Regions from separate parts of the Micromonospora sp. S-DT3-3-22 genome, predicted to be linked through region 1. Evidence: riboswitches for the same ligand, from Rfam matches in the RefSeq annotation. Region 1 holds a riboswitch; each other region holds the start of a gene.
The links. Region 1 has a riboswitch for cobalamin ahead of cobN (cobaltochelatase subunit CobN). Riboswitches for the same ligand answer to the same signal wherever they lie in the genome.
Positions count from the first base shown of each region.

Region 2: linked by a shared signal. The riboswitch ahead of bluB (5,6-dimethylbenzimidazole synthase) and the one ahead of cobN (cobaltochelatase subunit CobN) in region 1 are both predicted to bind cobalamin.
Region 3: linked by a shared signal. The riboswitch ahead of metE (5-methyltetrahydropteroyltriglutamate--homocysteine S-methyltransferase) and the one ahead of cobN (cobaltochelatase subunit CobN) in region 1 are both predicted to bind cobalamin.
Region 4: linked by a shared signal. The riboswitch ahead of H1A17_RS11130 (ribonucleoside-diphosphate reductase subunit alpha) and the one ahead of cobN (cobaltochelatase subunit CobN) in region 1 are both predicted to bind cobalamin.

Region 1 covers NZ_JACGMO010000133.1:11,549-18,823, reverse strand. Annotated here, with positions in the region: gene cobN (cobaltochelatase subunit CobN) at 1-2,986, opposite strand, end outside; cobalamin riboswitch at 3,296-3,425, opposite strand; gene H1A17_RS28535 (hypothetical protein) at 4,259-4,594, opposite strand; gene H1A17_RS28530 (aldo/keto reductase) at 4,686-5,585, opposite strand; gene H1A17_RS28525 (MFS transporter) at 5,659-6,900, opposite strand; gene H1A17_RS28520 (BTAD domain-containing putative transcriptional regulator) at 7,152-7,275, shown strand, end outside.
Region 2 covers NZ_JACGMO010000012.1:15,000-22,274, reverse strand. Annotated here, with positions in the region: gene H1A17_RS05305 (methyltransferase) at 1-755, opposite strand, end outside; gene H1A17_RS05300 (hypothetical protein) at 903-1,973, opposite strand; gene H1A17_RS05295 (TetR/AcrR family transcriptional regulator) at 2,076-2,675, shown strand; gene H1A17_RS05290 (hypothetical protein) at 2,775-3,218, opposite strand; gene H1A17_RS05285 (hypothetical protein) at 3,437-4,000, opposite strand; gene H1A17_RS05280 (hypothetical protein) at 4,133-4,477, opposite strand; gene bluB (5,6-dimethylbenzimidazole synthase) at 4,551-5,195, opposite strand; cobalamin riboswitch at 5,232-5,432, opposite strand; gene H1A17_RS05270 (SDR family oxidoreductase) at 5,533-6,423, opposite strand; gene H1A17_RS05265 (TetR/AcrR family transcriptional regulator) at 6,505-7,092, shown strand.
Region 3 covers NZ_JACGMO010000129.1:14,801-22,075, reverse strand. Annotated here, with positions in the region: gene metE (5-methyltetrahydropteroyltriglutamate--homocysteine S-methyltransferase) at 561-2,798, opposite strand; cobalamin riboswitch at 2,912-3,123, opposite strand; gene H1A17_RS28150 (HNH endonuclease family protein) at 3,491-4,096, shown strand; gene H1A17_RS28145 (hypothetical protein) at 4,419-4,784, opposite strand; gene H1A17_RS28140 (extracellular solute-binding protein) at 4,810-6,024, opposite strand; gene H1A17_RS28135 (hypothetical protein) at 6,287-7,051, opposite strand.
Region 4 covers NZ_JACGMO010000028.1:36,312-43,586, reverse strand. Annotated here, with positions in the region: gene H1A17_RS11155 (PEP/pyruvate-binding domain-containing protein) at 1-818, shown strand, start outside; gene H1A17_RS11150 (TetR/AcrR family transcriptional regulator) at 826-1,419, shown strand; gene H1A17_RS11145 (hypothetical protein) at 1,475-2,194, opposite strand; gene H1A17_RS11140 (oxidoreductase) at 2,250-3,152, opposite strand; gene H1A17_RS11135 (helix-turn-helix transcriptional regulator) at 3,280-4,167, shown strand; cobalamin riboswitch at 4,196-4,409, shown strand; gene H1A17_RS11130 (ribonucleoside-diphosphate reductase subunit alpha) at 4,529-6,904, shown strand; gene H1A17_RS11125 (ribonucleotide-diphosphate reductase subunit beta) at 6,958-7,275, shown strand, end outside.

The DNA of each region.
Region 1 (7,275 bases):
GTGTGGCGAGGTCGGCGGCCACGTGCGCGCGCAGGTAGTTGTCCCCGGCCGGCTCGTCGAGGGCGGCGACCAGCCGTACCGCGTCGTCGAGAAGGGCGACGACGTGCGGGAACGCGTCCCGGAAGAAGCCGGAGATACGGACCGTGACGTCGACCCGGGGCCGGCCCAGTTCGGCCACCGGCACCACCTCGACGCCGGTGACCCGCCGCGACCGGTCGTCCCACACCGGCCGGCAGCCGAGCAGGGCCAGCACCTCGGCGATGTCGTCGCCCTGGGTACGCATGGCGCTGGTGCCCCACACCGTCAGCCCGACCGACCGCGGATACTCCCCGGTGTCGGCGAGGTAGCGGGCGAGCAGCGAGTCGGCCAGCGCGACCCCGACGTCCCAGGCGTTGCGGCTGGGGATCGCCTTCGGGTCGACGGAGTAGAAGTTGCGGCCGGTGGGCAGCACGTTGACCAGGCCCCGGGTGGGCGACCCGGACGGTCCGGGCGGCACGAACCGGCCGGCGAGCGCGCCGAGGGTGTGGGTGATCTCGTCGGTGGTGCGGTCCAGCCGGGGCACCACCTCGCGGGCGGCGAACCGCAGCACCTCGACGGCGTCGGGGCAGGCCCCGCCGGTCACCTCGGTGACCACCGGGTCGGCCCGGTCGGCGTCCCAGCCGAGGGTCTCCATGCCGAGGACGAGCCGCCGGGCCAGCCCCTCGATCAGGTCCACCGCGTCGGCGGCGGTGACCGCCGGCCCGTCGACCACGTCGGTCAGCGCCGCCGGCACCGCCACCCGTGCCCCGGGCTCGGCGAGCAGCGCCTGCTCGTCCAGGCCGTAGCCGGCGGCGAGGGCCTGCCGCAGGCCGGGCAGGGCACGGCTGCCGCCCCACACCTGCGGGGCGCGCAGCACGGCCAGGACGAGGTTGACCCGGGCCTCACCGGTGGGCACCCCGGCCAGGACGTGCAGCCCGTCGCGGATCTGCACGTCCTTGACCTCGCACAGGTAGCCGTCGAGGTGCAGCACGAAGTCGTCGAAGTCGTCGGCGGCGGGCATCGCCTCGGTGTGCAGGTCGTGGTGGAGTTCGGCGGCGCGCACCAGTTCCCAGATCTGCCCCCGGACCACCGGCACCTTCGCCGGGTCGAGCGCCTGCACGGTGGCGTACTCGTCCAGCAGTTGTTCGAGTTTCGCCAGCTCGCCGTAGGTCTCGGCGCGGGCCATCGGGGGCACCAGGTGGTCGACCACGACGGCGTGCGCCCGCCGCTTGGCCTGGGTGCCCTCGCCGGGATCGTTGACGATGAACGGGTAGACCAGCGGCAGGTCACCGAGGACGGCGTCGGGGGCGCAGTCGGCGGCCAGGCCGAGGCCCTTGCCGGGCAGCCACTCCAGGGTGCCGTGCTTGCCGAGGTGCACCACCGCGTCCGCGCCGAAGCCGCCGTCGGCGACCGGCGCGGCCAGCCACCGGTAGGCGGCCAGGTAGTGGTGGCTGGGCGGCAGGTCGGGGTCGTGGTAGATGGCGATCGGGTTCTCGCCGAAGCCGCGCGGCGGCTGGATCAGCAGGGTGACGTTGCCGAACCGCAGCCCGGCCAGGACGATGTCACCGTCGTCGGTGTAGAGCTGGCCGGGTGGCTCACCCCAGTGTTCCCGCATCCGGTCCCGCAGGTCGACCGGCACCTGGTCGAACCAACGCCGGTAGGTCTCCCCCGGCACCCGGGCCTCGGCGGCGGCCAACTGTTCCGGGGTGAGCCATTCGACGTCGTGGCCCCCGGCGGCGATCAACGCGTGGATCAGCGCGTCCCCGTCGGTGGGTGGTGGCGCGTCGCCGAGGTGGTATCCGGCTTCGGCGAGGGCGGCGAGCAGGCGGACAGCCGAGGCGGGGGTGTCCAGGCCGACGGCGTTGCCGACCCGGGAGTGCTTCGTCGGGTAGGAGCTGAGCACGATCGCCACCCGCTTGTCGGCGTTGGGCAGGTGCCGCAGCCGGGCCTGCCGGACGGCGATCCCGGCGACCCGGGCGGCCCGCTCGGCGTCGGCGGCGTAGACCGACAGCCCGTCGGCGTCGATCCGTTTGAACGAGAACGGCACGGTGACGATCCGGCCGTCGAACTCGGGGATGGCCACCTGCATCGCCGCGTCCAGCGGGGACAGCCCGGCGTCGCTGGCCGCCCACTGTTCCCGGGTGCTGGTCAGGCAGAGCGCCTGGATCACCGGAACGTCGAGGGCGGCGAGCGCGCCGACGTCCCAGGCGTCCTCGTCGCCTCCGCCGGAGGCGTCGGCGGCGACCGTCCCCCCGGCGGCGAGGACGGTCACGACGAGCGCGTCGCAGCGGGCGAAGAGGTCCAGCGGCCCGTCGCCGGGGGTGAGCCCGCGCAGCGAGCCGCAGAAGATCGGCAGCGGCTCGCCGCCGGCCGCGTCGACCGCGTCGGCCAGGGTCCGCACGAAGTCGGTGTTGCCGGCCAACGCGTGCGCCCGGTAGAACACGATCCCCACCGTCGGCCGCCCGCCGTCCCCCCGCAGCCCGTCCGTCCCGGCCGCCGGATCGGCCGGGTCGGCGGGGTCGCCCGGGGCGGTCGGGCGGCGGTGGTCGAGGATGCCGTACGGCGGGGTGGGGGTGGGCGGGTCGAAGCCCTCACCGGTGAGCAGGACCGTGTCGGAGAGGAACCGGGCGAGCTGGGCGAGGTTCTCCGCGCCCCCCTCCACCAGGTAGGACAGCGCTTCGGTGGCCACCCCGGAGGCCACCGTGGAGGCCGCCATCAGCTCCGCGTCGGGCACCGCCTCGCCGCCGAGCACGATCGTGGGGACGCCGGAGCCGAGCACCGCCGCGAGGCCGTCCGGCCACGCCTGCCGCCCGCCGAGCAGCCGTACGACGGCCAGGTCGACCCCGTCGAGCAGGGCCGGTACGGCGGCCACGTCGACCCGGGTGGGGTTGGCGAGGCGGTAGTCGGCGGCGCTGGTGCGGGCGGCGAGCAGATCGGTGTCGGCGGTGGACAGCAGCAGGATGCGCACGTGCAGCTCCGGAGAGTGACGTCCGGCTCGGCCGCAGGGCCGGGCCGAGCGGGGCGGGAGGGACGCCGGTCAGCGGCGGCGGAGGTCCGACGCGCCCCGCCGACGACGGGGCACCCGGACCGGCCGTCAGCGGTACGTGGCAGGCCGACCGCCCCGGCGACGACCGGCGGCGGTGGGAGGGGTGGGAGCACGCGGCGGCGCGGGCTCGACGGTGCTGCGGGAATCACCGACCGTCATCGGGTCGGCAGTGACGCTGCGCGTCATCGGGTCCTCCTCGGGTGTCCACGCCCTGGGGTTCTCCGACGGCCGAAGTATCCTGGCTTCCGGATCGATGCTCACCCCCGGCCTTCCAACCGTGCACGCACGGTCGTGACCCACGAGGGGGGATCGCTCCCCGGTGACAGTGGCGGGACCGCGTCGGAATCGCACCGACTTCCTTCACTGCCGTCAGGCCGCGAATGCTGCCACACTCCTCACCCCGAGGTCAACGGCGGCCACCGCCCCCACGGCGGCACCGATCGACCCCCGTGGCCAGGCCGGCGGCGGCTCTCGTCGTCCAGCGGGGTCGGCACCCGCTCCCCGCATCCCACGGATCGGCCCGCCCCGTCCCGACGGCCGACCCGAACCGCCCTGCGTCGGACACGCCGGGCCCTCCTCAGGTGCCCGCCGACGGTCCCGTCCCGCCCACCGACCGCCGCGGAGCCGACCCGGGTGTGCCGTCCCCGGGCGGGTCGTCCCCCAGGCCGCCCGTTGCCGGACGGCCCGTTGCCGGTGGCTGGCCGGCCACGGGCGGTCGGGATACCTCTGTCACACGCTGTCGAGCTGATGACGTCACCGACTCGGGGCCGGCGTGGTCAGGCCTGACCGGACGGTGGCCAGGCCGGCAGCGTCGGCCACCTACCCGACGCCGCAGGGCTGCCCCGGCCCGGTGCCGCCGGGCCGCGCCGCCCCGACACTGGGGTCACCCCGGCCCGACACTGCGGTCGCCCCGGCCCGACACTGGGGTCACCCCGGCCCGACACTGCGGTCGCCCCGGCCCGACACTGGGGTCGCCCCGGCCCGACACTGCGGTCGCCCCGGCCGGGCGGTCCGGGTCGTCCCCGCCCGGCCGGCCCCGATCCGTCACCGTCATCAGCTCGAAAGGGCCCGCGTCGACCTACCCCCGCCCCGGGGCGGCCGGCGGCCCGGCGCGCGCAGCCGCCACCGCAGCCACCCCACCCCGGGGCAGCACCCCACGGCCTCCGCCGTACCCCACGCGCCGCTGGGGGGGGATCAGCGGAGGCGGCGCTCGGGATGGGCCCGGTTCCAGGCCCGCATCCGCTCCGGGTATCCGGTCTTCGCCGCCTCGTACAGGGGCACCGCGTGCCGGTGGGCCAGCTTCGCCGCCGTACGCGGGGAGCCGGTGCGGCGGCGGATCCACTCCCCGTCGTGCGCGATCGCCACCACGGTGGTGTCGGTGGCGGTCGTCTCGGGTTCGAGATAGAACTCCACCCCCCGGTGGGCGGCCACGAAGTCCGCCAACGCGGTCAGGTCGTCCCGGGTGGCCTCCCGGTCGAGCTTGGTCGGGATGCCCTCGTCAGCCCGGGGCCGTCGGCTGAACCAGCCCATCTGCCCGTTCCTCTCCTCGGCGTCCCTCCAGTGGAGCATCCCCACCTGGAAGGGCGCTGCGAACCCGGTGACAGCCGGCTGAGCGGCCTGTTCACGCCCGGTCGAGGGCAGCCAGCTCGTCGGGGGTGAGCCGCAGCGTCCCGGCGGCGACGTTCTCGGCCAGGTGGGCCGGGTCGCCGGTGCCGGGGATGGCCAGCACGTGCGGGCCCTGGTGCAGCGTCCAGGCGAGGCGGACCTGCTGCGGGGTGGCGTCGTGGGCACGGGCGACGGCGCGTACCGCCGCACCGTGGTCGGTGCGGGCCCCGCCCTCCCGGTTGGCCCCGGCAAGCGCGAAGAACGGCACGTAGGCGATGCCCCGGGCACCGCACTCACGGAGCAGGGCGTCCTGGTCGCCGCGGTTGTCCAGGGCGTAGTTGTTCTGCACGCAGACCACCGGGGCGATGCGCTGCGCCTCGTCGAGGTGGTCGAGGCGGACGTTGGACAGGCCCAGGTGCCGGATCAGGCCGGCGTCGCGCAGTTCGGCCAGCGCGCCGAAGCGTTCCGCCACGGAGTCGGGCGCGGGGCGTTTGACGATCCGCAGGTTGACCAGGTCGAGGTGGTCGCGGCCGAGCCGGCGCAGGTTCTCCTCCACCTGGGCGCGCAGCTGCGCCGGGCCGGCCTCCTCGTGCATCCCGGTGGCCGGGTCGGCCCGGAAGCCGACCTTGGTGGCGACGACCAACCCCTCCGGGTACGGGGCGAGCGCGGCGCGGATCAGCTCGGTGGCGTACCGGGCGGGGCCGGTGCCGACCTTCAGGGTGCCGCCGGGTGAGACGTAGAACGCGGCGGTGTCGATGTGGTCGACCCCCAGCTCGACGGCCCGGCGCAGGACGCGCAGCGCCCGTTCCCGGTCGGGGTGGGCGGTGATCCGCATTGAGCCGAAGCCCATCCGGTGCACGGTGCGGTCGCCCAGGGTCCAGCGGCCCGCCGCTGCGGCGGTGATCTCGGTCGGCATGCGGCGACCCTAGCCAGCGGCGGCGGCCCCGGGGAACGGCCGCGCACCCGATACCGGCGGGGGCCGACGACTGTTAGTTTTCCTGTACCGGGCCGACGGGGTGCTGCGGGCCGGTGCCGGCCGGCGGACGGGTCGCCGGCACCAGCGCCAGGGTGGGGATCAGCAGCACCGGCACCACCAGCAGGGCGTGCAGGATGCCGACATGGTCGCCGAGCAGGCCGAGCAGCGGCGGGCTGGCCAGGAACGACGTGTAGCCGATCACCGCGACGACGCTGACCCGGGCGGGGGCGCGTTCCTCGTCGTCGGCGGCGGCGCTCATCCCGACCGGGAACCCGAGCGACGCGCCGAGCCCCCAGAGGACCACGCCGACGACGGCGAGCGGCCCGGAACCGGCCAGCACCGCCAGCAGGGAGCCGGCGGCGGCCAGCAGGATCGTGCCGATCAGCACCGGCACCCGGCCCCAGCGGTCGATGGCCACGGTGCCGGCGGTCCGGCCGATGGTCATGCCGGCGACGAAGACCCCGAAGACGGCGGCCCCGGCGGCCTCGCTGGCCCCGTAGCCGTCGACGAAGGCGACCGCCAGCCAGTCGTTGGCGCTGCCCTCGGTGAACGCCATCACCAGCACCAGCGCGCCGATGAGCAGGGTGCGCGGCTCGCGCCAGGCCGCGAGCAGGCCACCCCGGCGGGTCGACGCGGCACCGTCGGCGGTCGAGGCGGCCGGGGCGGGCAGGAAGTTGCGCGCGCCGAGCAGGGTGCCGCCGAACACCACCACCGCCAGCACCGTCAGGTGCACGGTGATCGGCACACCGAGCCGGGCCGCGCCCGCGCCGAGCCCGGCGCCGGCCACCGAGCCGAGGCTCCAGGCGGCGTGGAAGCGGGGCAGGATGGTGCGGCCGAGCCGTTTCTCCACCGCCGCGCCCTCGACGTTCATCCCCACGTCGCAGGTGCCGGAGCCGTAGCCGAGGGCGAACAGGCCGACCGCGACGCCGGGCAGCGAGCCGAGCGGGGCGGCGACGCCCACCCCGACCAGACCGACCGCCACCAGCACGGTCGAGGCGACGACGGTGCGGGCCGGGCCGAGCCGCTGGGTCACCAGGCCGGCGCTGGTCAGCGCCAGCACGGCGCCGCCGGACATGGCCAGCAGCAGCAGTCCGAGCCGGCCGGCGCTGAGGCCGAGCGCGTCGCGGACCGCCGGGACCCGGGAGAACCAGGTCGCCACGGCGAGGCCGTTGAGGGCGAAGACCACCGCGACCCCGGTACGGGCGGCCCGTACCACCCGGGGCGGGACGGTTCGGTTCTCGGTGGCGGTGTTCACGGCGCGCGGTCCTCTTCCCTGGCGTGGCTTTCCCGGTGTGGCCGTTTCTCCCGGTCCGATGTGTCCCGGCCGGGCCCGACGTCCCCCACCGCTGATCTCACACCGCTTTCGTCACGGCCACAAGCGCGTTGTGCTCCTTACCGCAGCGGCGCAGCCGAACGGAGATGGCGCGGCACCGTCATTATTGATCGACTAGCTTCAATCAGTGGTGGGGACTGACGGTACGGGGGCACGCGCATCGTGGGGGATTCGTGAAGTTCGGCATACTCGGAACATATGTGATACTTCCCGGGCAGAATTACTGCATCAATGCTCCCAAGCAACGCAATCTGATGGCGGTCCTGACAGTCAACGGAAATGTGCTCATCCCGGTGG
Region 2 (7,275 bases), on a different contig from region 1:
TCCAACCGGTCGCAGGCCACCCCGCCGACCGGGAAGCAGCCGGACGCGCCGACACCGACCAGACCGGCCGCCCGCAACGCCCCCGGCAGCGTACGGCCGAAGCGCAGGTCCGCGCCCCGGCGGGTCAACAACTCCCGGACCGCCCGGCGTAGCCGGTTGGCGCGCCGCTGTGCCGGGCCGACCTCGTCGAGGCAGGCCAGCGGCTGCAACTCGGTGTCGGCGTCCTCGACGAGAAGCCAGCCGCCGGGCCGCAACGCCGCCACCATCGTCGCCAACGCCCGGGCACGGTCGGGCACGTGGACGAGCACGAGCCGGGCGTGCACCAGGTCGAAGGTCCCCGGCTGCGGCGGCGGATCCGCGCCGATGTCGTGCCGGACCACCTCGTACCCACCTCGCGGGCCCAACCAGGCGGGATCGATGTCCGTGGCCAGCACGTGACCGGAGGGGCCGACGGCCGCCGCCAGCGCCTGCGGGATGCCGGGGCCACCGGCGCCGACCTCCCAGCAGCGCCAGCCCGCCCGTATTCCGAGCCGGTCGACGTGCCCCATGGTGACACCGTCGAACAGCTCAGCCAACCAGGTGAACCGCTCGCCAGCCTCCACCCGCGCGTTGTCGAGCAGATAGCGGCGATCCGGAGCAGACCCGCCGGGACGCGGTGATGGGAAGCCGGACTCCCCGCCCGCCGGGTCCACCCGCCCACCCACGGTCGGCTGCGGCCCGGACCCGGGGCCGGTGAGGGGCTTCGGTGAACTCACACCCCCATCCTCACGACCGACCGCCTCCGGTGCCAGTACGACGCCGGATGAAACCAGACACGGGACGAGCGGTCTCGTCGGACCGTGCACGACGAGTCGGCGGCTCGCGACCGGCGGCTGGCCCGGTCACGGGGACCCGTCAGTGGTTCACCGCACCTGGTACGCGCCGCCGCACGCCTCGGCGAGGGTCGACCCGAACAGCGCCGCCGGCGTGTACGCGCCCGGCTTCCCCTGACCGTCCAGCAGCCGCCGGACCACCTCGGCGGGCACCGTCGCCGTCCAGGACTGGGCCTCGCCGACCCGCAGCCAGCCCTCGCGGATGCTGCCGTCCGGCCATTCCACGACGGCGTGGCCCCAGGAGTGCTCGCGGGGCTTCGGGCGGGCCCTGGTCGGTACCGTGGCGAGCCGTCGCCGCAGGAGGGCGCGCACCGGGCCGATCGCGAGCAGGGCGGTCGCCACGGGCAGCACCGCGCGCATCACCGGGGAGGACGGGGCCTCGCTCGATGCGGCGAGCACGTCCGCTGCGCCGCTGGCCCGCTGGGCGGCCATCAGCTCGCCGAGCGGCATGCCGGCGGTGGTCACCGTGGACCCGTCGGGAAGGACCAGTTTCATCGGGTCGCCGGCGAGCGGGGCGGGGGTGAGTCGTCCGTCGCGGTACCGGCGGCCCTGGAACCGCCCACCGCCCTCGACTCCGGGGATGCCCTCCACGATCGTCGCGGCCAGGGCGTCGCCGACCACGCCGTCCTCGGTGGCCAACGAGGGCACCATGTCGACCCGGACCCGCCGGGGTGTCGGCCGCCCCTGGCAGAGCTTCACCACGACGCTCTCGGTGGCGGTCACGCCGAACCCGGCTCCCGTGACGGCCGTGCGCCCCGCTGCCGTCAACTCGCCGTGCCGGCCGAGGACCGCCGACACCGAGGCCAGATCGTTGGCGAGGTCGAGGTAGTGGCCGGTCGGGAGGCACGCGTCCAGCAGGGGCAGGGCCGTCTCGATGAACGGTCCGACGGTGTTGACCACCACGGCCGGCCGTTCCCGGCGGATCGCGGCCACGGTCTCGCGGACCGAACCGGCCACCATCGTCGGCAGCCCGCCGGCGGCGGCCTTGAGCCGTTCGGCGTCCCGGCCGACCAGCACCGGCTCGATGTTCCGTCGGCGCAGTTCGGCCGCGATAGCGCGCCCGCTGCGGCCGGTGCCGCCGAGGATCCACACGTCGGTCATGGCACAGCTCCGCCCTGGTGCGGCATCCGCCCCAGTGACGACACGCCGTGTCATCACCATACCGGCGACGACACGCGATGTCATCACGGCTACACTCGGATCATGGCAAGGTGGCGACCGGATGCCCGCGAGCGGCTGCGGCAGGCGGCGCTCGAACTCTTCGCCGAGCAGGGCTTCGCCGCGACCACGGTGCCGGCGATCACCGCGCGGGCCGGCCTGACGACGCGCACGTTCTTCCGGCACTTCGCCGACAAGCGCGAGGTGCTCTTCGCGGACGAGGCCGAGATCGGCGCCTTCGCCAAGCAGATCATGGCCACGGCGCCCGCCGACGAACCGCTGGCGTTCATCGTCGCGGGCCTGCGCACGCTCGCCGAGACGTACTTCGAAGGCCGCAAGGACGACCTGCGGCAGCGGCGCGCCATCGTGGCGTCCGACCCGGGGCTGCGCGAACGCGACCAGCACAAGCGCGCGATGCTGGCCCAGGTGATGCGGGACGGCTTCCGCGCCGGCGGCCTCGACCCGCTGCGGGCCGACCTGCTCGCCGAGACGGCGGGAACCCTGATGTACGTGTCCGTCGCCGCATGGCTCGACACCGACGACGGTCGCCGGCTCGCCGACATCATCGACACCGCACTAGCGACCTTGCGGACCGAGATGGAAGGGCTGCCCACCTCGAACGGTCAGGTCGCCCCGGAAGGGTGAGTCCGGCACGAGCGGGTCCGACCCTGTCCGGATGCCGCCCGTCGGGTCCGGGCGTCGCCGCGACCGTACGTCAGGCCGCAGCGACGCCGACGTCCACGGCTATCCCTTGACGGTGACCTGGTGCTCCGCACAGGCAGCGATCAACCTGGGGACTGCGGCGGCGAGGTTGACCTGCCGCAACTTCACCGTCTCCGGCGCATCGCGCGGATCCTGCGCCCGTTGCGCCCGCTGCACCGTGCCCACCGCGAAGACCCCCGCGGACCGCAGATCCTCGTGCGCGGAACGCTGGAACAACTCCCCCACCCGCCGCACCTCGTCATCAGGGGTGACCTCGCCCTGCGCGGCCCGCACCACGAACCCGGCCGACCGGCAGGCCGTCACCCCCGGATCCTCATCCTCCCGGTCAGCGAGCTGCCGGTACGCCACCGCACCACCGCCACCCAGGGCGAGCACCACGAGGGCCACCACCGACGGGATGACCCACCGACGTCGTCGCCGTGGCACCTCGACGGCGGACCCGGCCCCGGAGTGGTCGTCAGTCACCCGAACGTCCTTTCTCGACTGTCCCAGCACAGGGGCGGAAAACTACCACCTCGACTCGCCCCACTCCCCGACCGAGCCGAGTCGGCGCGGTAGCCGCCGCGCTCGGCGCGGTAGCCGGCGGTGACCGACGTCCGGTCGGATTGCGGCCGTCGACCGCCCACGGGACCGTCTGCGGATTAACCACCTGCGCAGTCGTCGGTGCCGGTGGTCGAGGGGGTTCAGGCGGTCCACGGGGTGGTAGGGGCTGGCGTGATGCCGTAGTCGGCGAGCCAGCCGAGCAGGTCCTCGCGGTGGGCATGGACGAGTGAGCCACCGGTGAACCGGAGGTCGTCGGTGACCTCGGCGACGATCTGCGGGGGTGGGAGGAACGAGCGTGCCGCCGCGTCGGAGGTGAACTCGGCCTCCGCCAGGATCAGACCGTGCAGGGGCGGATCGAAGATGTCGATGCCCAGCGGCGGGACGCTCAGACGGGTCTTGGACAGCGTCGCGGCGGGCAGGCGGGCGAGCAGTTCGTACTCGGCCGGGGACAGGTAGACGTTCGTGATGAGTCCCTGGATGTGGCCCGGCCGCGCGGCGGGCACCTTCTGGGTGAGCTTGCACTCGCGGGATCCGTCGGCGGGGCTTTCGGCACGCCTGAGGCGCAGCCGGGTGCCTGTCAGGTACCGGTCGGTGATGCGACGGCTGGCGGTGACCGATGCCGGCAGCGGCGGTCCGGCCAGCAGGAACCGCCGCTCCCGCTCGATGCGCGCGTACCTCCCCTCGCGGACCGGCTCGGCTGTCATCGGGCCCCATTCCAGCACCGTGCGGTGATCATGGCGAGCATGAGGGTCCGGCAGGCGCGGAGTAGCTGCGGCCGGAGCACGAGCCGGTCCGGCGCACGCGTGGGTGACGCGTACACCGGACGTGGGACGGCTCTACTGCCAGGGGCCGCTGCGGCAGATGAACTGGGTGGTGCCGCTGTACTGGGTGGTGCCGCCGTCGACGTAGCTGTAGCTGGCCCGCACGGGGTGGCCGAGGTTGCTGGCCGGGCAGGCGGCGAAGAGGGTCGACCCGGCGGTCGTGAAGGTGCCGACACTGCCGGAGTACCAGGTGATGCTCCAGGTCGTCGTGCCGGTGCTGCTGCCGTCGCAGTAGAACTGCGAAGCGCCGGACTCGCAGAAGGGCGCCGGTGCGGCGGCGAGGGCCGGCGTGGCCCCGGCGGCCACGAGGCCCAGGGCGGCAAGCGCGGATGTAGCCAGGGCCGTGACGGTGGTACGCATGGAACTCCTCCCAACGTAGCCGGGTAACGACTGAGCGCGACGTCAGCCTAACTGTTGCATCGACGTACCCGAATTAGCTGTTCGGTCGGTCAGGCACCCGTCGTAGCCAGCGGTCGTGGTGCACCGCCTCGGCGAGGGGCCGGCGTCGCCGCCACCCGCGCCGTTCCAGGTCGGGCACGGCCGCCAGGTGGGTGACCGGCCCGACGCAGAGCCAGGCCACCGGCCGGATGCCGGCCGGCACGCCCAGCAGTTCGGCGAGGAACGACTCCCGGTAGAAGGACACCCACCCGACGCCCAGCCCCTCGGCGGTGGCGGCGAGCCAGAGGTTCTGGATGGCCAGGCAGACGGAGTAGAGGCCCGCGTCGGCGATGGCGTGCCGCCCGAGCACCGCCGGGCCCCCGCGCCGCGGGTCGTACGTGACGACGACCGACAGCGTCGACTCCAGCACCCCGTCGATCTTGATGCGCGCGAACCGGTCGGCCGCGGCACCGTCCAGGGTGGCGGCGAACGTCGCCCGCTCGGCCTGCACGTGCCGGTGGAACCGGCGGCGGACGGCAGGGTCCCGGACCAGGACGAAATCCCACGGCTGCGAGTAGCCGACGCTGGGCGCGGCGTGCGCGGCGTCGAGAATCCGGTGCAGGGTGCCGGCCGGCACCGGCTCCCCGGTGAACTCGGCCCGGACGTCCCGGCGGCGGTGGATGGCGTCGTAGAGTTCCACAGGCAGGCTCCCGCTGCGCTCGGCCCACCCCGGACGGGTGGGCGGTCGACGCGAGGCCGGTCTTCGGACTCCCGGATCAACGCCGACCCGTCCGCCTTCCCAGCCGTACGGCCAGTGGCTGCGCTCCTCGCGCCTGGACGGTCGCTCCCCGGTCACCGCGGCGGGCCCGTGCCGGATTCACACCGGCTTCCCGATTCTCCCCGCACCACGCGGGGCACCTCGCACGTTCGTGCCGCCGCCGATGCTACCGGTGGATCACGTACCTCGTGCCCGAGGTGGTCGCCGGATACGGCCCGGCAGCCGGGTGACGGTGGGCCGCTGACGCCGGCCTCGGCGTTCACCGGCTGGCGGTCGTCCGGCGACGGTTCCCGGTCGGGTAGTGCCTGCGCAGGTCGGAGGTCGTCATCCGGTCGAGCGTCCGGTCGGGGAGGATACGGGAGGCCCGGATGAGGAAGGCAGCCGTCGCGCCGATGGTGTAGCGGGTGCGGGGCCTGCGGTCGGTCACCGCCGCGGCGATCCGTTTCGCGGCGACGGTGGAGGTCACCCCGGCCCTGGTGAACGCCGCCACGTGGGAGGGTATCGCCTGCATCAGGGCGCCGTAGCGTTCGTTCTGCTCGGGGGTCATCGTGTCGTCGAGGCGACCGAGGGCGGCGAGGCCGACGCGGGACATCTCGGTCTGGACGCCGCCCGGCTCGACCACCACCACCTGCACGCCGTGGGGGGCCAGTTCGTTGCGCAACGCGTCGCTCATCGCCTCCATCGCGAACTTGCTGGCGGCGTACGGCCCGTAGCCGGCCATGGAGATCCTGCCGTTGAGGGAGCTGATGTTGACGACGCGTCCCCTGCCGCGCAGCAGGGCGGGAAGCAGGGCCTGGGTGACGGCGACGTGGCCGAAGAGGTTCACCTCGAAGATGCGCCGCCATTCGTGCAGCGGCATCACCTCGACCGGGCCGGCGCCGGGGACGCCGGCGTTGTTGACCAGCGCCCGCAGCGGCAGCGGGTCCCGCCCGACCCGGGCGGCGAGCGCGGCGACGTGGTCGGGGTCGGTGATGTCGAGGATCACCGGCTCGATGCGGTCGGCCCGCAGGGCCGTGGCGTCGCTGTCGCGTCGTACGCCGGCGAGGACGTGGAAGCCGCGGCGGGCCAGTTCCCGCGCGGTGGCCGCACCCATGCCGGTCGAGGCGCCGGTCACGACCACGAGTTCCCGAGTTTCAGTTGACGTTGTCATCTCTCTAGTCTGCGCCATTGAGATGACAACGTCAACCGAAGGAAGTGACCTGGTCGTCACCAGCGGACTAGCATCGTCCGCGTGACCAGCCGCGCCGAATCAGCCGCCGCCACCCGCCGCGCGCTGCTCGAATCGGCCGCTGAGCTGCTCGATTCCGGTGGCCTCGACGCGGTGACGCTGCGCGCGGTGGGAGCACGCGCGGGAGTGACCCGCGGAGCGCCCTACCGGCACTTCCCCGACAAGGAGAGCCTGCTGATCGCCGTCGGGACCCGGGCGTGGGACACGCTCGGCGACCGCATGCAGGCCCTCCGCGCCGACCCGGGCCTGTCCGCCGCCGAGAAGATCCGCGGCGGTCTCCTCGCGCTCATCGACGTCGGCCGCGTTCAGCCACACCTCTACCAGCTCATGTTCAGCAACCCGCCCGGCGATCCCACCGCACTCGCCCGGGCCGCCCAGCGGAGCCAGACCGAGTTCCTGGCCGTCGTCGCCGAACTGGTGGGCGAGCAGGACGCCCGCCGGTACGCGGCCCTGCTCATCAGCAGCGCGAACGGGATCGCCGGTCTGGAGGCCAGTGGCCAGCTGGCCGACCCGAAGTGGGGAGGCGTCTGCGCCGAAGACCTCACCGACACCCTCGTCGACATGGTCGCCGCCACGAGCCGGCACACCTGACCGGCGGGCGGCGGACTCGACGGCCCGGGACACCGGCTGCACGATCGCGTCGGCGTGGCCGGGAAGCGTCGGCAGGGCGGGCCAGACGAGCAGGTGAGTGGTCAGTGCCGGGCCAGCCGGCACCAGCAGCGCCGGCCCGGCCAGGGGCAGCCGGCGTCGGCGCCGCGGGTGGAGGGCAACCGG
Region 3 (7,275 bases), on a different contig from region 1:
AGCACCGCCGGGCCGGCCAGCACGACCGCCACCGCCGTCGTGATCGCCCGCCCGGTGTCCCAGCCGAACGTCGAGGTGACGGCCGTGGACGGCGACCTCCTGAGGGCGGGTCGACCATCGGCGACAGCACGACATCCGGTGCTGCGTGCGACCGCACCGCCCCTGCCGAGTTCTTGCGACTCAGCAGAAGGAGACTCCGGTGCAAGCGTCACCAGCGCAAGGGCCCCATCGGTCATCCTCCGGTGCCGCGACTGCGGGCATCATCGAGGAACCAGCCGAGCGGGCCGGGTAGACGCCCTGAACAAACTGCTCAGCGACATCCGGCAGATCCTCGACGCCACGCAGAGCTGCTGCGCGGCCCGGCGTGACGCCGACAGACGGATCAGGGACCTGACAGACACCCAACGGACCTGACAACCGTCGACCGTTTCCGGACCGACACCGCGCCACGCACTCCGATGATCTCCCGAGCCGCTCGATCTTGCCGGCGGACCGGAGAGGCCGGTCTACTCGACGCGCTGTTCCGGGCGGATCCCGCAGGTCCGCCCGGAACAGTCCGATCAGCTCCCGCGGACCTCGGCTGCAGCGGCGACGAGGTGTCGGAGGGACGCCTCGACCTCGGGATAAGTGCGGGTCTTCAGGCCGCAGTCCGGGTTGACCCACAGCCGTCGGGCGGGCACGGCCGCAACGGCCCGACGGAGCGCGTCGACCACCTCGTGGTGGGGTGGGATGCGGGGCGAGTGGATGTCCCACACCCCGGGGCCGACGCCCCGGCGGTAGCCGATCGCGGCAAGGTCGTCGAGGATCTCCATCTTCGAACGCGACGCCTCGATGCTGGTGACGTCGGCGTCGAGCGCGTCGATGGCGGTGATCACCTCACCGAACTCGCTGTAGCACAGGTGGGTGTGGATCTGGGTGTCGTCCGCGACGCCGCCGGTGGCGAGGCGGAACGCGCCGACCGCCCAGTCCAGGTACGCCTTCTGGTCGGCCCGACGCAGCGGCAGGGTCTCCCGCAGGGCAGGCTCGTCGACCTGGATGATCCGGATGCCGGCGGCCTCCAGATCGCGGCACTCGTCGCGCAGCGCGAGTGCCACCTGGTCGGCGGTGTCGGCCAGGGGCTGGTCGGTGCGGACGAACGACCAGGCCAGGATGGTGACCGGGCCGGTGAGCATGCCCTTGACCGGACGGTCGGTCAGCGACTGGGCGTAGGTGGACCACGCGACGGTCATCGGTGCCCGGCGGGCCACGTCGCCGTGGATGATCGGCGGGCGGACGCAACGGGACCCGTAGGACTGCACCCAGCCGTGCGTGGTGGCGGCGAAACCGTCGAGTTGTTCGCCGAAGTACTGGACCATGTCGTTGCGTTCCGGCTCACCGTGCACCAGCACGTCCAGGCCCAGCCGTTCCTGCAACCGGATGACCTGCTCCACCTCGGCGCGTATCCGCTGCGTGTAGCCGGCGTCGTCGAGAGTGCCGGCGCGGTGCGCGGCGCGGGCCCGGCGCAGCTCGGCGGTCTGCGGGAACGAACCGATCGTGGTGGTCGGCAGGTCCGGTAGCGCCAGCCGTTCCTGCTGGCGGGCGGCCCGCCCGGCGTAGTCGCCACGGTGCCGGTCGGCAGGGCGCAACGCCGCCAACCGGCCGCGCACGTCGTCGTGCCGCCACGCCGGCGGGGTGGGCGGCAGCGGGGCGGGCAGGCTGGTGGTGCCGTCGCGTAGCGCCCGCCCGAGCAGGACCACCTCGTCGACCTTCTGCCGGGCGAACGCGAGCCGCGCGGACAACTCCGGGTCGAGGTGGGTCTCGGCCGACAGATCGACCGGCACGTGTAGCAGCGAACAGGAGGTGGACACCGCCACGTGGTCGGCCAGTCCGGCGACCGTGGCACCGGCGGCGACGGCCGCCCGCAGATCCGTGCGCCAGATGTTGCGCCCGTCGACCAGGCCGGCGACGACGGTCGTGCCGCGCAGGGGACCGGCGGCGGCGAGCCGGTGCAGGTTGCCCGGGCCGGCGACCAGGTCCAGGCCGATCGCCTCGACCGGGGTGTCCAGCAGGGCCGGCAGGGCGTCGCCGAGGTCACCGAAGTAGGTGGCGACGAAGATCCGGGGACGGTGTGGCAGTTCCCCGAGACGTCGGTAGGCGTGCCGCAGGCCGTCGATCTCGGCCGTGGTGCGGTCGGCGACGTAGGCGGGTTCGTCCAGTTGGACCCAGGCCACGCCCGCGTCGGCCAGGGTGGTGAGGATCCGGGCGTACGTGTCGACCAGGTCGTCGAGCCGGGCGAACGGATTGTCGCCCTTGGCCAGCAACAGGAAGGTGGCCGGCCCCACCAGCACCGGTCGGGTGGCGATGCCCAGGTCACGTGCCTGCGCGTACTCGCTCAGCGCCTTCGTCGGATCCGCCGCGAACACGGTGTCGGGCTCGATCTCCGGCACCAGGTAGTGGTAGTTGGTGTCGAACCACTTGGTGAGTTCCAGCGCTGGTGCGGCATCGACACCACGGGCCATGGCGAAGTAGGTGTCGAGTCGACCGAGGCCGAGCCGGGCGAACCGGCGGGGGACCGCCCCCACCGCGACGGCGGTGTCGAGCACGTGGTCGTAGTAGGAGAACGTGTTGGACGGGATCGCATCGAGGCGGGCGTCGCGCAGCGTCCGCCACACCTCGGCCCGCAGCCCGACGGCCACGGCCTCCAACTCGGTGGCGTCCAGCGTGCCGGCCCAGTACGCCTCGACGGCCTTCTTCCACTCGCGGTGGGCGCCGATACGGGGATAGCCGAGCACGGTGCTCTGCCCGAATGAGGTGGTCACAGATGGTCCTTCCCTCGCGGTGTCCGACGACCACCCGAGAGGAAGACGGATACGCCACGGCGTAACCGGCATTCCGCCCTGGCCCTCCCGAGAGGCCGCCGACGGCGCGCACCGGCGGCACGCGCAGCGCTGGCAGGTCTTCGGACTCGTGGGCGTCGTACCCAGACCTACTGGCCGTCGCTTCCCAGACCTTGCGGTCCAGTGCTTCGTTGACGGCGGTCGTTCCCACTCACCGCTGCGGGGCAGTCCCGGTCTTCCACCGGGTTCCCTCTTACGACGTCTCACCCGCGCACGGGAGAGACGAACCAGCACCGCCCGCGATCCTACGGGCACCACGACGATGCCTCGGCCCGGGGTGCGGATCAGAAGGTCAGGAGTTCGACTCTGCTGGGACAGGGGCGTTCGGTTTGCCGTCCAGTACGCAGTTCCGCATTGCGCTTCCGTGCATCACTGCTCAGGAGCGGGTTCGGGGCGACGCCCGGGAAGTCGGCCCGACGCCGAGTGACTCCCGACTCAGGTCGGGCCCTCCGGGCGGATCTTCACGCGGATGCCATCCTGCTGTCACCTTCCATCGAGGATGATGATTGCATCTGTCGTCGATGGTGACCGGGAGGCGTGGCATGTCAGGACCGACCACGAAGACGTCCGGGCCGGCCCGGCCCCGGGTGCGTGCCGTGACCTTGGCACTAGCCATGCTCGTCGGCGCGGCCCTCTCGGCGGGCATCGGGGGGACGGCGTCGGCGACGCCGTCGGGGATCCCGTCGAAGGCGACCGCGCAGGCGCAGCTCAATGCCCTCACCGTCGCCGCCGAGGGTTCCACCAGCGGCTACTCCCGGGACCTGTTCCCGCACTGGATCACCATCAGCGGCAGCTGCGACACCCGCGAGCAGATCCTCAAACGCGACGGCACGTCGGTCGTGGTCAACTCCTCCTGCCAGGCCACATCGGGCCGCTGGTACAGCCCGTACGACGGGGCGACCTGGACCGCCGCGTCCGACGTCGACATCGACCACGTGGTCCCCCTGGCCGAGGCGTGGCGCTCCGGGGCGAGTTCCTGGACGACCAGCCGCCGGCAGAGCTTCGCCAACGACCTGTCCGGCCCGCAACTGATCGCGGTGACCGACAACGTCAACCAGTCCAAGAGCGACCAGGACCCGTCAACATGGCAGCCGCCCCTGTCGGCCTACCGGTGCACCTACAGCAAAATGTGGATCACCGTGAAGTACACCTGGGGCCTACGGCTGCAATCGTCGGAGAAGTCCGCCCTACAGACCATGCTCAACACCTGCTCCTCCTGACCGCCCGCCCGATCAGCGGCTGCGTCGGGCACCGCACCGGGTGACCGGAGCGGCAACGTGCAGGGGGGCCGGCAGTCCCGCCGAGGGCTTCGGGGAAGCCGCTCACCGTGGCGACACCTCGACCTGACCAGGACCCGCAGCACCCCGCCACCCCGATGTCCTAGGACGCTTTAGGAGTGCCGCTCCTCAGCGGCCAGGCCACCGCCTGCCTGACGGACATCGTCACCGCGTACCTGGTGCACGGGCACCTGCCGAAGCACGACACGGCCTGCCAACAGCGCCGCTGGCGCGTCCCTCCGGTAACTGCCGACACGACAGCCGTTCACCGACCGGGCGGCTGACCGGTGGTGCCGCCCGCGGCCTCCGGCTCCGCGGTGTCCCGCGCCGGGCCGGCCGCGGCGTCCGGACTCGCGGCGGTCTGCAACTGGTACGACCGGTAGGTCAGCCAGAGCGCGACCAGCCCGGCGACGGCTGCCGCCACACTGGCGATCTGGTCGGCCAGGTCCGGGCCGAGCGCCAACACCCCGACGACGATGACCAGGACCGCCAGCCCGCCGAGCGCCACCGTGCGGACCTGCTGCCTGGCCAGGTGTGCCGTCCAACGGCGCGGAATCACCCTGATCACCAACTCCGCCAGGATGATCCCGGCCATCACCAGGATCGGCACCTGCCACGGCTCGACCTTCACGGACCCTCCTCCACCCGGTCTCCGGTCATGCGAGCGCCGCCTTCATGGCGGCGATGAACTCCGAGGTCAGGTCGGACTCACCGCGGAGCATCCGGGCGACGTGGTCGACGAAGACCTCGGCGAACGCGCGGTATCCCGGGTGCATCGGCCGGGGCCGGGCATTCTCCACCGCACCACGTAGTGCTTCCAGGTGCGGGATGACCGCCTGGAGGTTCCTGTCGTTGTAGGCCTCGGCCAGGGTCGGGGCGAAGCCGTGCCCGGCGAGGACCTTCTGGGCTGCGGTGCCGGTCATGAAGTTGATGAACCGGAGGGCCTGGTCGGGGTGGGGACAGGCACGCGCCATGGCGAGGCTCTGGCCGCCGAGCACCCCGGACGTCAGCGGGTACACCTTGATCTTCCCGGCCAGCAGGTCAGGGTCCTTACGCTGCTGGAGTTCGCGGTACTTCACCGGCCAGTTGCGCATGAACGTCGGCCGGCCCTCCACGAACGTGTCCAGGCTGGCGTTCTCGTCGCTGGAGCGATTGACCTTCCCGGCCACGATGGCCGCCTGCAACGGTTGCAGCGCTCTCTGCCAGGGTTTCAGCTCGAACAGGATCTCACCGGTCGCGCTGAGCAGGTCAGTGTTCACCGACAGCGCGTGCTCCAGGATGTTGACCAGGAAACCCTCGTTGTAGTTGGACGAGTTGGGGCGCAGTTGGCCGACGAACGAGCCCTTGTCGGCAAGGGTGCCGAGGACCGTCGACAAGTTCACCACATCGGGCTGCTCGGTCCCGGGGTCGCGCCAGAACAGCATGCCGACATCGGTGTTGAGCGGCGCGGCCCAGTAGCTGTTCGGGGTGTCGTCGACCTGGTGGAGATCCCTCACCGACGTCAGGAAGTTCGGGTCGGTCAACCGGATCGGGGTGATCAGCTTCTGCGCGGCGAACTCGGGGATGTCGACGACGTCCAGGTTGAGGATGTCGGCACTGCCATTGCGGGCCGCCGTCAACAGCCTCGTGCGTTCATCGCCTGATCCACCCTCGACCTCGTCGGTGAACCGGGCCGGGGTATCGGGGTTGGCCTGGTTCCACATGTCCATCAGCAGCTTCCGTGCCCCGGTGGGGTCGGCCCCGGTGGCGAGTCGAAGCTCCACCGGTGGCGGGCGGTGTCCGCCCGGCAGCAGGTAGACCGCCGAAGCGCTCACTGCGCCGCAGGTCAGCACCCCGCTGAGAAAGGAGCGCCGCGAGTACTGCTCGGGCATGGTGCGGACTCCTTCGATCCGGGCCGGTCACACGTACGCAACGAGTCATTCATCACGTTACGCTTTGGCGCTGATAAATGCCGGGCCGGGCGGGAGCGGTCGGCGAAGCTCGTACTGTCGGAAACCGGATCGAGCGGCAGGGACGGCATCGGTGACCCCATGTGCCGACGCAATTATCGGCACTGGGATATGCGGCGACGAGGCGGCGTTGTCGCACCGCTGGATCGGCGGGACACGTCACGCCACGTCGACCGGCCACCTTCTACCCGGCGCCCCACCAGGCCAGCAGACGCCGCGCGAAGGCGCGGGTCTCGACGTCGCCGACGGTCATCCCGAAGTGGCCGCGGATCTCAGCCGCCAGGTACCCGCTGAGATCTCCCGCGCCGGCACCGGCGGACAGCCTCGACAGCAGCGGTGCGATCAGGCAGTCGTACTCGTCGACGTTCGCCCGCGGGTCGTGGACGCCGATGAAATCCCAGGCGTTGAGCAGCCGGCGAAGGCCGGCCGTGCGCTGTGCTGCGCTGCCGTGGGCGAGGCTCGTGAGGTCACCCCCCGGCGAGGCCGGCACGCGGGACAGGTGGTCACGGCACAGCAGACGGACCGAATTCGCCAGTTCCCGGTTGCCACGTTCCCCGTCCTGATCCCACTCGTCGGCGAGCACGTGCAGGTCCGTGAACGGACTGTGTCGGATCTCGTCGAGATCCCCACGCTCGCAGACGAAGGCGGAAACACGCTCGCTGACGGTGCGTTCGTCGATCGCACCGTCGACCAGCCGTTGCGCCAGCGTGGCCAGCCAGGTGTCCGCGGCCTCCGCCGCGGACGGAACGCGTACGCCCATCTCGTCGAGGGCGGCGGGGAGCAGCTCGCCGATCAGTCGGGTGTCGGTGCCGTCGAGCCCGGCAAGTTCCCGCAGGGCCGGCCCGTCGTGCCCGTCGGCGAGCCAGTCCGCCGCGTACCAGGGCATCCGCTCGACGACCATGCGGCCCAGCACGTACTCGGCGGCAACCAGGTCCGGCGGCCTGCTCACCGGCCGGTCGCTGTTCCCGCTCGACCGTGCGGACCGGCGTGAGTGTCGCTCTGCCATGCCCTATATCCCCTCCGAGCCGACACGTCGACCGCTCATGCCACATACGGTGCCAGTGCTGACCATCCCTCATCAATCGGCAGAGCCCTGACCTGCCCACTTTTGCCCGTGATCGGACTACACAATCAACTGTCCTATAGCTGACACCTCCGGCGGGGCCGCCCACC
Region 4 (7,275 bases), on a different contig from region 1:
GGGTGCCGCGCTGGGCCGAGGACCCCACCCCGGTCTTCGCGGTGATCGCCAACTACCTGCGGCTGACCGATCCCGCGCAGGCACCCGACCGGCGCTTCGCCGAGGCCGCCGCAGCTGCCGGGGCCGCGCTGGACGAGCTGGCCGCCCGGGTCCGCCGACGTCGCCCGGTGCGGGGCCGGATCGCGGTCTTCCTGCTGCGGCGGGCACGACGGCTGGCGGGGCTGCGGGAGTCCGGCAAGTTCGCCGGGCTGTACCGGCTCCGGACCGTACGCGAGCAGTTGCTGCTCATCGGGGCGACGCTGTTCCCGACGGCGGACGACGTCATGTTCCTCACCCTCGACGAGGTCGAGGCGGCCCTCGACGGTGCCGACCTGGCCGGGCTGGTCGCGCGACGACGGGCGACGCACCGGCGCGAGTTGCGCCGCCGGGCGGTGCCGGTGGCGCTGCTGTCCGACGGGACCGACGTGGAGAGCACCCTGCCGGCCCCCGCCGACGGGGCAGGTCTGCTGCGGGGCGTGGGGGCGGCGACGGGTAGGGTGACCGGCCCGGCCCGGGTGATCACCGACCCGGCCACCGCGCACCTCGAACCCGGGGAGATCCTCGTGACCGCCACCACCGACCCGGGCTGGACGCCACTGTTCCTGACCGCCGGGGCGCTGGTCACCGAGACCGGCGCGATCATGGCGCACGGCCCCACGGTGGCCCGCGAGTACGGCATTCCGGCCGTGATCAGCGTGCCGGGCGCCACGTCGCGGATCGTCACCGGTCAGGTGATCACCGTGGACGGTGCGGCCGGCACCGTGACGACGGCGCGGTAGGCCCCCGATGCCCAGGAAGGTCGATCCCCGTCAGCGGCGCACGCTGATCGCGGACGCGCTCATGCGGGTCGCCGCCGACCGGGGTCTGGAGGCGGTGAGCCTGCGGCACGTGGCCGCCGAGGCGGGGGTCTCCGCCGGCATGGTGCAGCACTACTTCACCACCAAGGACGAGATGATGGCGTTCGCGCTGTCCGTCGTCCGTGACCGGGGCCGGGCCCGGGTCGAGGCGGCGGTCGCGGCACTCGGCCCGGACCCGCAGCCCCGGCTGTTGCTGCGCACCCTGCTGGCGGCGTTGCTGCCGCTGGACGAGGCGGCACGCGGGGACGGGCGGGTGGCGTTGGCGTTCCTCTCCTGGACCGCCCTGCACCCGGCGGCGGCCCCCGGGCTGCGGCCGGACACCGCGCAACTGGTGGAGTTCATCGCCGGGCTGCTGCCGCAGCCACCGGCACCGCTCGCCGGCCGGGCGGAGGCGGCGTCGGACGCCGCGGCGGGGCTGCTGGCGATGGTGGAGGGGCTGGGGGTGTACCTGCTCGGCGGGCAGTACACCCCGGCGCAGGCGACCGCGGTCCTCGACCACCAGTTGGACCTGCTCTTCGCCTGACCGCAGCTGACCGGCAGCCGGGGGTGGACGCCGTCGGCGTCCACCCCCGGCGACGTCAGGTGAGCAGGGCCGGCCGCAGCTCGCCGCCCACGTTGATCGTGCCGACCACCCGGTCGCCGGTGAGGTCGAAGACGTCGACCGTCCGGTTGGTGCGCATGAGTTCCCGCACCGACGGCGGCAGCGACGGAGGTTCCTTCATCGCCGCCCGGACGTCCCGGGTGGTCGAGATCAGTCGACCGACCAGCGACGCCCCGTCGTGGTCCACCCGCACCCGGCCGTACTCCCAGCCGCAGGTGGTGAGGTCGAGCACCTCGAACAGGCGGGCGAGCAGCGGATGGGGGTCGGTGCCCCGGACGAACTGCGCCGCCCGGGTGCCGACGACAGTGGTGGCGGCGGCGACGTGCACGTACGGGTGCAGGCCGCCCGGCAGCGCGAACAGCGGCCAGTGCAGCCGGCCACCCGCCTCGCGCCACAGCGGCCGGTAGTTGCGCCGGTCCACCGGGAACCGCTGGCCGGTACGCCGGTACAGCTCCGCCGTCTGGGCCAGCAGGTCCGCGTGGGCGGCGTCGGCGAACTCACCGACGATCGAGGCCGCCACCGCCAGGCCGTCGCCGTCGTCGAGCAGCCGGACCATCGCCGCCACCTGCTCGGCCGGGCGGACGGCCAGGTGCGCGCCGAAGCGCTGCCGTACCTCGGCCGACAGCGCCGCCTGCCGGACCGGATCGTCCTGGACCTGCCGGCCCCCGCCGCCCAGCACCCGCCCGAGCCATCCCATGTCGCCTCGTCTCCACCGCCGTCACCGACCGCAGCCATGCTAGTGCGGCCCTGCGTCAGAGATAGCGGACGCCGGTCAGTTCCTCGGCCGCCGTCCACAGCCGCCGGCCGACGGCGGGGTCGGTGGCCTCCCGGCTGGCCCGCACCTCGGTGACCGGCCCCCGGGTCTGGAAGAACCGGGCCGGGCCGAAGAACTGGCCGCCGTGGACCTGCGGGTCGGTGGCGGCGCGCAGTTGGGGCAGCGCACCCTGCTCGACCGGTTGGGTGGCCAGCAGGCCGAGCCGGGCGATCACCCGGCCGCGCCGGCCCTGGTGGGACCAGGCCCGGGGGGTCAGGTTGGTGCGGGTGACACCGGGATGGGCCAGCACGCTGAGCACCGGCGATCCGGTGGCGCGCAGCCGGCGGTCCAGTTCGATGCCGAAGACGGTGGTGGCGAGCTTGGACCGGCCGTACGCGCCGGCACCCCGGTAGCCGCGCTCCCCCATCAGGTCGGTGAAGTCCAGGTGCGCGCTGCGGTGGGTGATCGAGCTGAGGCTGACCACCCGGGCCGCCCGCGCCGCACCCAGATTGCCCAGCAGCAGACCGGTCAGCGCGAAGTGCCCCAGCAGGTTGGTGGCGAGGTGCAGCTCGTGGCCGTCGACGCTGGTCCGGCGCGGGCCGAGCAGCACCGCACCGGCGTTGTTGACCAGCAGGTCGAGCACCGGACGGTCGGCGGCCAGCGAGGCGGCGAATTCCCGTACCGAGGCGAGGGAGGCGAGGTCCAGTTCGCGTACCTCGGCGTCGCCGCCGATGTGACGGGCGGCCTGCCGGCCGGCGGCGGTGTCGCGCACGGCGAGCACGACCCGCGCGCCCCGGCGGGCCAGGGCGGTGGCGGTGACCAGGCCGAGGCCGGAGTTCGCGCCGGTCACGACGGCGGTGCGGCCGTGCTGGTCGGGGATGTGGTCGGCGGTCCAGGTCATCTGCTGCTCCCTGACGGTCGGGTGGGACCGCCGACGCTAGGGGCCGGCCGGGCGGGACCGGTCGTACCCGGTTGCCTAGGTCCCGCAGACCTACCCGCGCCGGTCCGGGCCGCGCCACACTGGCGACATGACCCACCCGTACGCCCGTGAACTCGGTGACTTCCTGCGCGCCCGGCGCGGCCGGCTGCACCCCCGCGACGTCGGCCTGGAGCCGGGCGGGCGACGCCGGGTCACCGGGCTGCGCCGCGAGGAGCTGGCGCTGCTGGCCGGGTTGAGCACCGACTACTACCAGCGGATGGAGCAGGGCCGGGAGGTACGCCCGTCCGACGACGTGCTGGACGGGCTCGCCGCCGCGCTCGGCCTCGACGACGCGGAACGCCGGCACCTGTTCACCCTGGCCCGTGCCGCCCGCCGGCCGCTGCCCGCCCGGGTCGACCACGGCCCGGAGCGGGTGCCGGAGAGCACCCGGCGGCTGCTGCGGGTGATGGACACCCCGGCGGTGGTGCTCGGCCGCCACCTGGACCTGCTCGCCTGGAACACGTGGGCGGTGGCGCTGCTCGGCGACCCGGCGGGCTACCCGCCGGACCGGCTCAACATGCTGCTGCTGATGTTCGACGAGGCGGCGACCGGTGCCCGGCGCTGCGCGGCCTGGGAGCGGCAGGCCATGGACTACATCGGCATGATGCGCGCCGCCGTCGCCACCGACCCCACCCACCCCCGGGCCACCGCCGTCGTCGGCGAGCTGAGCATCCGCAGCGCCGAGTTCCGGCGGCTGTGGTCCCGGCACGACGTGCGCGGATCGGTCAACGGCACCAAGACCTTCCAGGTCCCCGAGGTCGGTGACATCGTCCTGGACTGGGACACCTACCCGCTGCCCGGCAACCCCGGCCCGGTCATGCTGGTCTTCACCGCCGAGCCGGGCAGCGCCGACGCCGACGCGCTGCGGCTGCTGGCGTCACTGCGGGCAACCGGCCGGTCGGATGAGAGTTATCCGACACGCCGACGCGACATCTAGTGTTGCCTCTCCCCCATCCACGCCATATATGGTGTGCCACGCAGCTGGTTCGACCGGGCCCGGTGGTCCGGTCGAGGCAACAGGGAACCCGGTGGGAATCCGGGACTGCCCCGCAGCGGTAAGTGGGAACGACCGCCGTCATCGAGCACTGGACCGTAAGGTCTGGGAAGCGACGGCCAGTAGGCGACCGGACCCGGTCACGCCCGCGAGTCCGAAGACCTGCCAGTGCGCCGTGCGCTGCTGCGCGCGGCGGTCGGAGGTCGCGCGGGACGACCGACGCCAGCACCCGGGACGGCCGCCGTGCCGCGCCCGTTGGCGTTCTCCCGCGTCCGATGGCCATCGGTGACAGCGAGGAGAGGTCATGACGAACGTAGCGGAGAGCCTACCGTCCGATGTCGACGGCGCGGGGCCACGCCGGCCGGCGATGCGGGTACGCAAGCGCGACGGCGACACCGAGCCGGTGGACGTCAACCGGATCGTCACGGCCGTCGCCCGATGGGCCGCCGACCTGGACGAGGTCGACCCGCTGCGGGTGGCCACCAGGACGATCAGCGGCCTCTACGACGGGGCGACCACCGCCGAGCTGGACAAGTTGTCGATCCAGACGGCGGCGGAGCTGATCGGCACGGAACCGCAGTACTCCCGGCTGGCAGCACGGTTGTTGGCCGCGTACGTGGAGAAGGAGGTACGCGGGCAGGAGGTGACCTCGTTCAGCGAGTCCATCCGGTACGCCCACGGCCTCGGCCTGATCGCCGACGACACCGCCGCGTTCGTTACCCGGCACGCCCGGCAGCTCGACGACGCCGTCGACCCGGCCGGTGACCTGCGGTTCGAGTACTTCGGGCTGCGTACGGTGGCCGACCGTTACCTGCTGCGGCACCCGCAGTCGCGGCTGGTGGTGGAGACGCCGCAGTACTGGCTGCTGCGGGTGGCCTGCGGGCTGTCCAGCACGCCCGACGAGGCGGTCGGGTTCTACCGGCTGATGTCGTCGCTGGCCTACCTGCCGAGTTCCCCGACGTTGTTCAACTCGGGCACCCGGCACACCCAGATGTCGTCGTGTTTCCTGGTCGACTCGCCGCGCGACGAACTGGACTCGATCTACGAGCGCTACCACCAGGTGGCGAAGCTGTCGAAGTTCTCCGGCGGCATCGGCATCTCCTTCACGCGGGTGCGCGGCCGGGGCGCGCTGATCCGGGGCACCAACGGCAGGTCGAACGGGATCGTGCCGTTCCTGAAGACCCTCGACGCCGGGGTGGCGGCGGTCAACCAGGGCGGTCGGCGCAAGGGGGCGGCCTGCGTCTACCTGGAACCCTGGCATCCGGACATCGAGGAGTTCCTGGAGCTGCGGGACAACACCGGCGAGGAGGCCCGGCGTACCCACAACCTCAACCTGGCCAACTGGATCCCCGACGAGTTCATGCGCCGGGTCGAGGCCGACGGCGAGTGGTCGCTGATCGACCCGTCGGACGCCCCGGAGCTGCCCGACCTGTACGGCGAGGAGTTCGACGCCGCGTACCGGGTCGCCGAGAAGAAGGCGGTCCGCACGGTGCGGGCCCGGGACCTGTACGGGCGGATGATGCGCACCCTGGCGCAGACCGGCAACGGGTGGATGACGTTCAAGGACCCGGCGAACCGGCTGTCCAACCAGACCGGCGTGCCGGGCAACACGATCCACCTGTCCAACCTGTGCACCGAGATCCTGGAGGTCAACAGCGACACCGAGACGGCGGTGTGCAACCTCGGGTCGGTCAACCTGGGCGCGCACCTCACCGACGACGGCGTCGACTGGGACAAGCTGCGCGGGACGGTCCGCACGGCGGTGGTGTTCCTGGACCGGGTGATCGACATCAACTACTACCCGGCCGAGCAGGCGGCGGTGTCGAACCCGCGCTGGCGGCCCGTCGGGCTGGGGCTGATGGGGCTTCAGGACGCGTTGTTCGCGCTGCGGCTGCCGTTCGACTCGGCCGGGGCCCGGGAGTTGTCCACCCGGGTCCAGGAGGAGATCTTCCTGACCGCCCTGGAGACGTCGACCGGTCTCGCCGAACGGTTCGGCGCGCACCCGGCGTACGCCGAGACCCGGGCCGCCCGGGGTGACCTGCACCCGGACCTGTGGGGGGTCGAACCCACCCAGGTCGACCGGTGGGTCGCGCTGCGCACCCGGATCGCGGCGCACGGCCTGCGCAACTCGCTGCTGGTGGCGATCGCCCCGACCGCCACGATCGCGTCGATCGCCGGCTGCTACGAGTGCATCGAGCCGCAGGTGTCCAACCTGTTCAAGCGGGAGACCATGTCCGGGGAGTTCCTCCAGATCAACACGTACCTGGTGCGGGAGCTGAAGGCGCGCGGGCTGTGGACGTCGGAGATCCGCGACCAGATCAAGCGGGCCGAGGGTTCGGTGCAGGGGATCGTCGACCTGCCCGCCGAGGTGCGGGAGCTGTTCCGTACCGCGTGGGAGCTGCCGCAGCGGGCGCTGATCGACCTGGCCGCCGCGCGGGCGCCGTACATCGACCAGTCGCAGTCGCTGAACCTGTTCCTCAGCGCGCCTACCATCGGCAAGCTGTCCTCGATGTACCTGCACGCCTGGAAGTCCGGGCTGAAGACCACCTACTACCTGCGGTCGCGTCCGGCGACCCGGATCCAGCAGGCCACCGTCACCGTCGCCCCGGTCGTCGCGGCCGACGCCGAGGCGCTCGCCTGCTCCCTGGAGAACCCCGAGAGCTGCGAGGCGTGCCAGTGACCACCGTCGACGAACCCCGCACCGCCGGGCGGCAGCTGCTGCTCGACCCCGGCATGGACCTCACCCTGCGGCCGATGCGCTACCCGCACTTCTTCGACCGGTTCCGGGACGCCATCCGCAACACCTGGACGGTGGAGGAGGTCGACCTGCACTCCGACCTGGCCGATCTGGAGCGGCTCTCGCCGGCCGAACGGCACCTGGTGTCCCGGCTGGTGGCGTTCTTCGCCACCGGTGACACGATCGTCGCCAACAACCTGGTGCTCAACCTCTACCAGCACGTCAACTCACCGGAGGGCCGGCTCTACCTGTCGCGGCAGCTGTTCGAGGAAGCCGTGCACGTGCAGTTCTACCTGAACCTGCTCGACACGTAC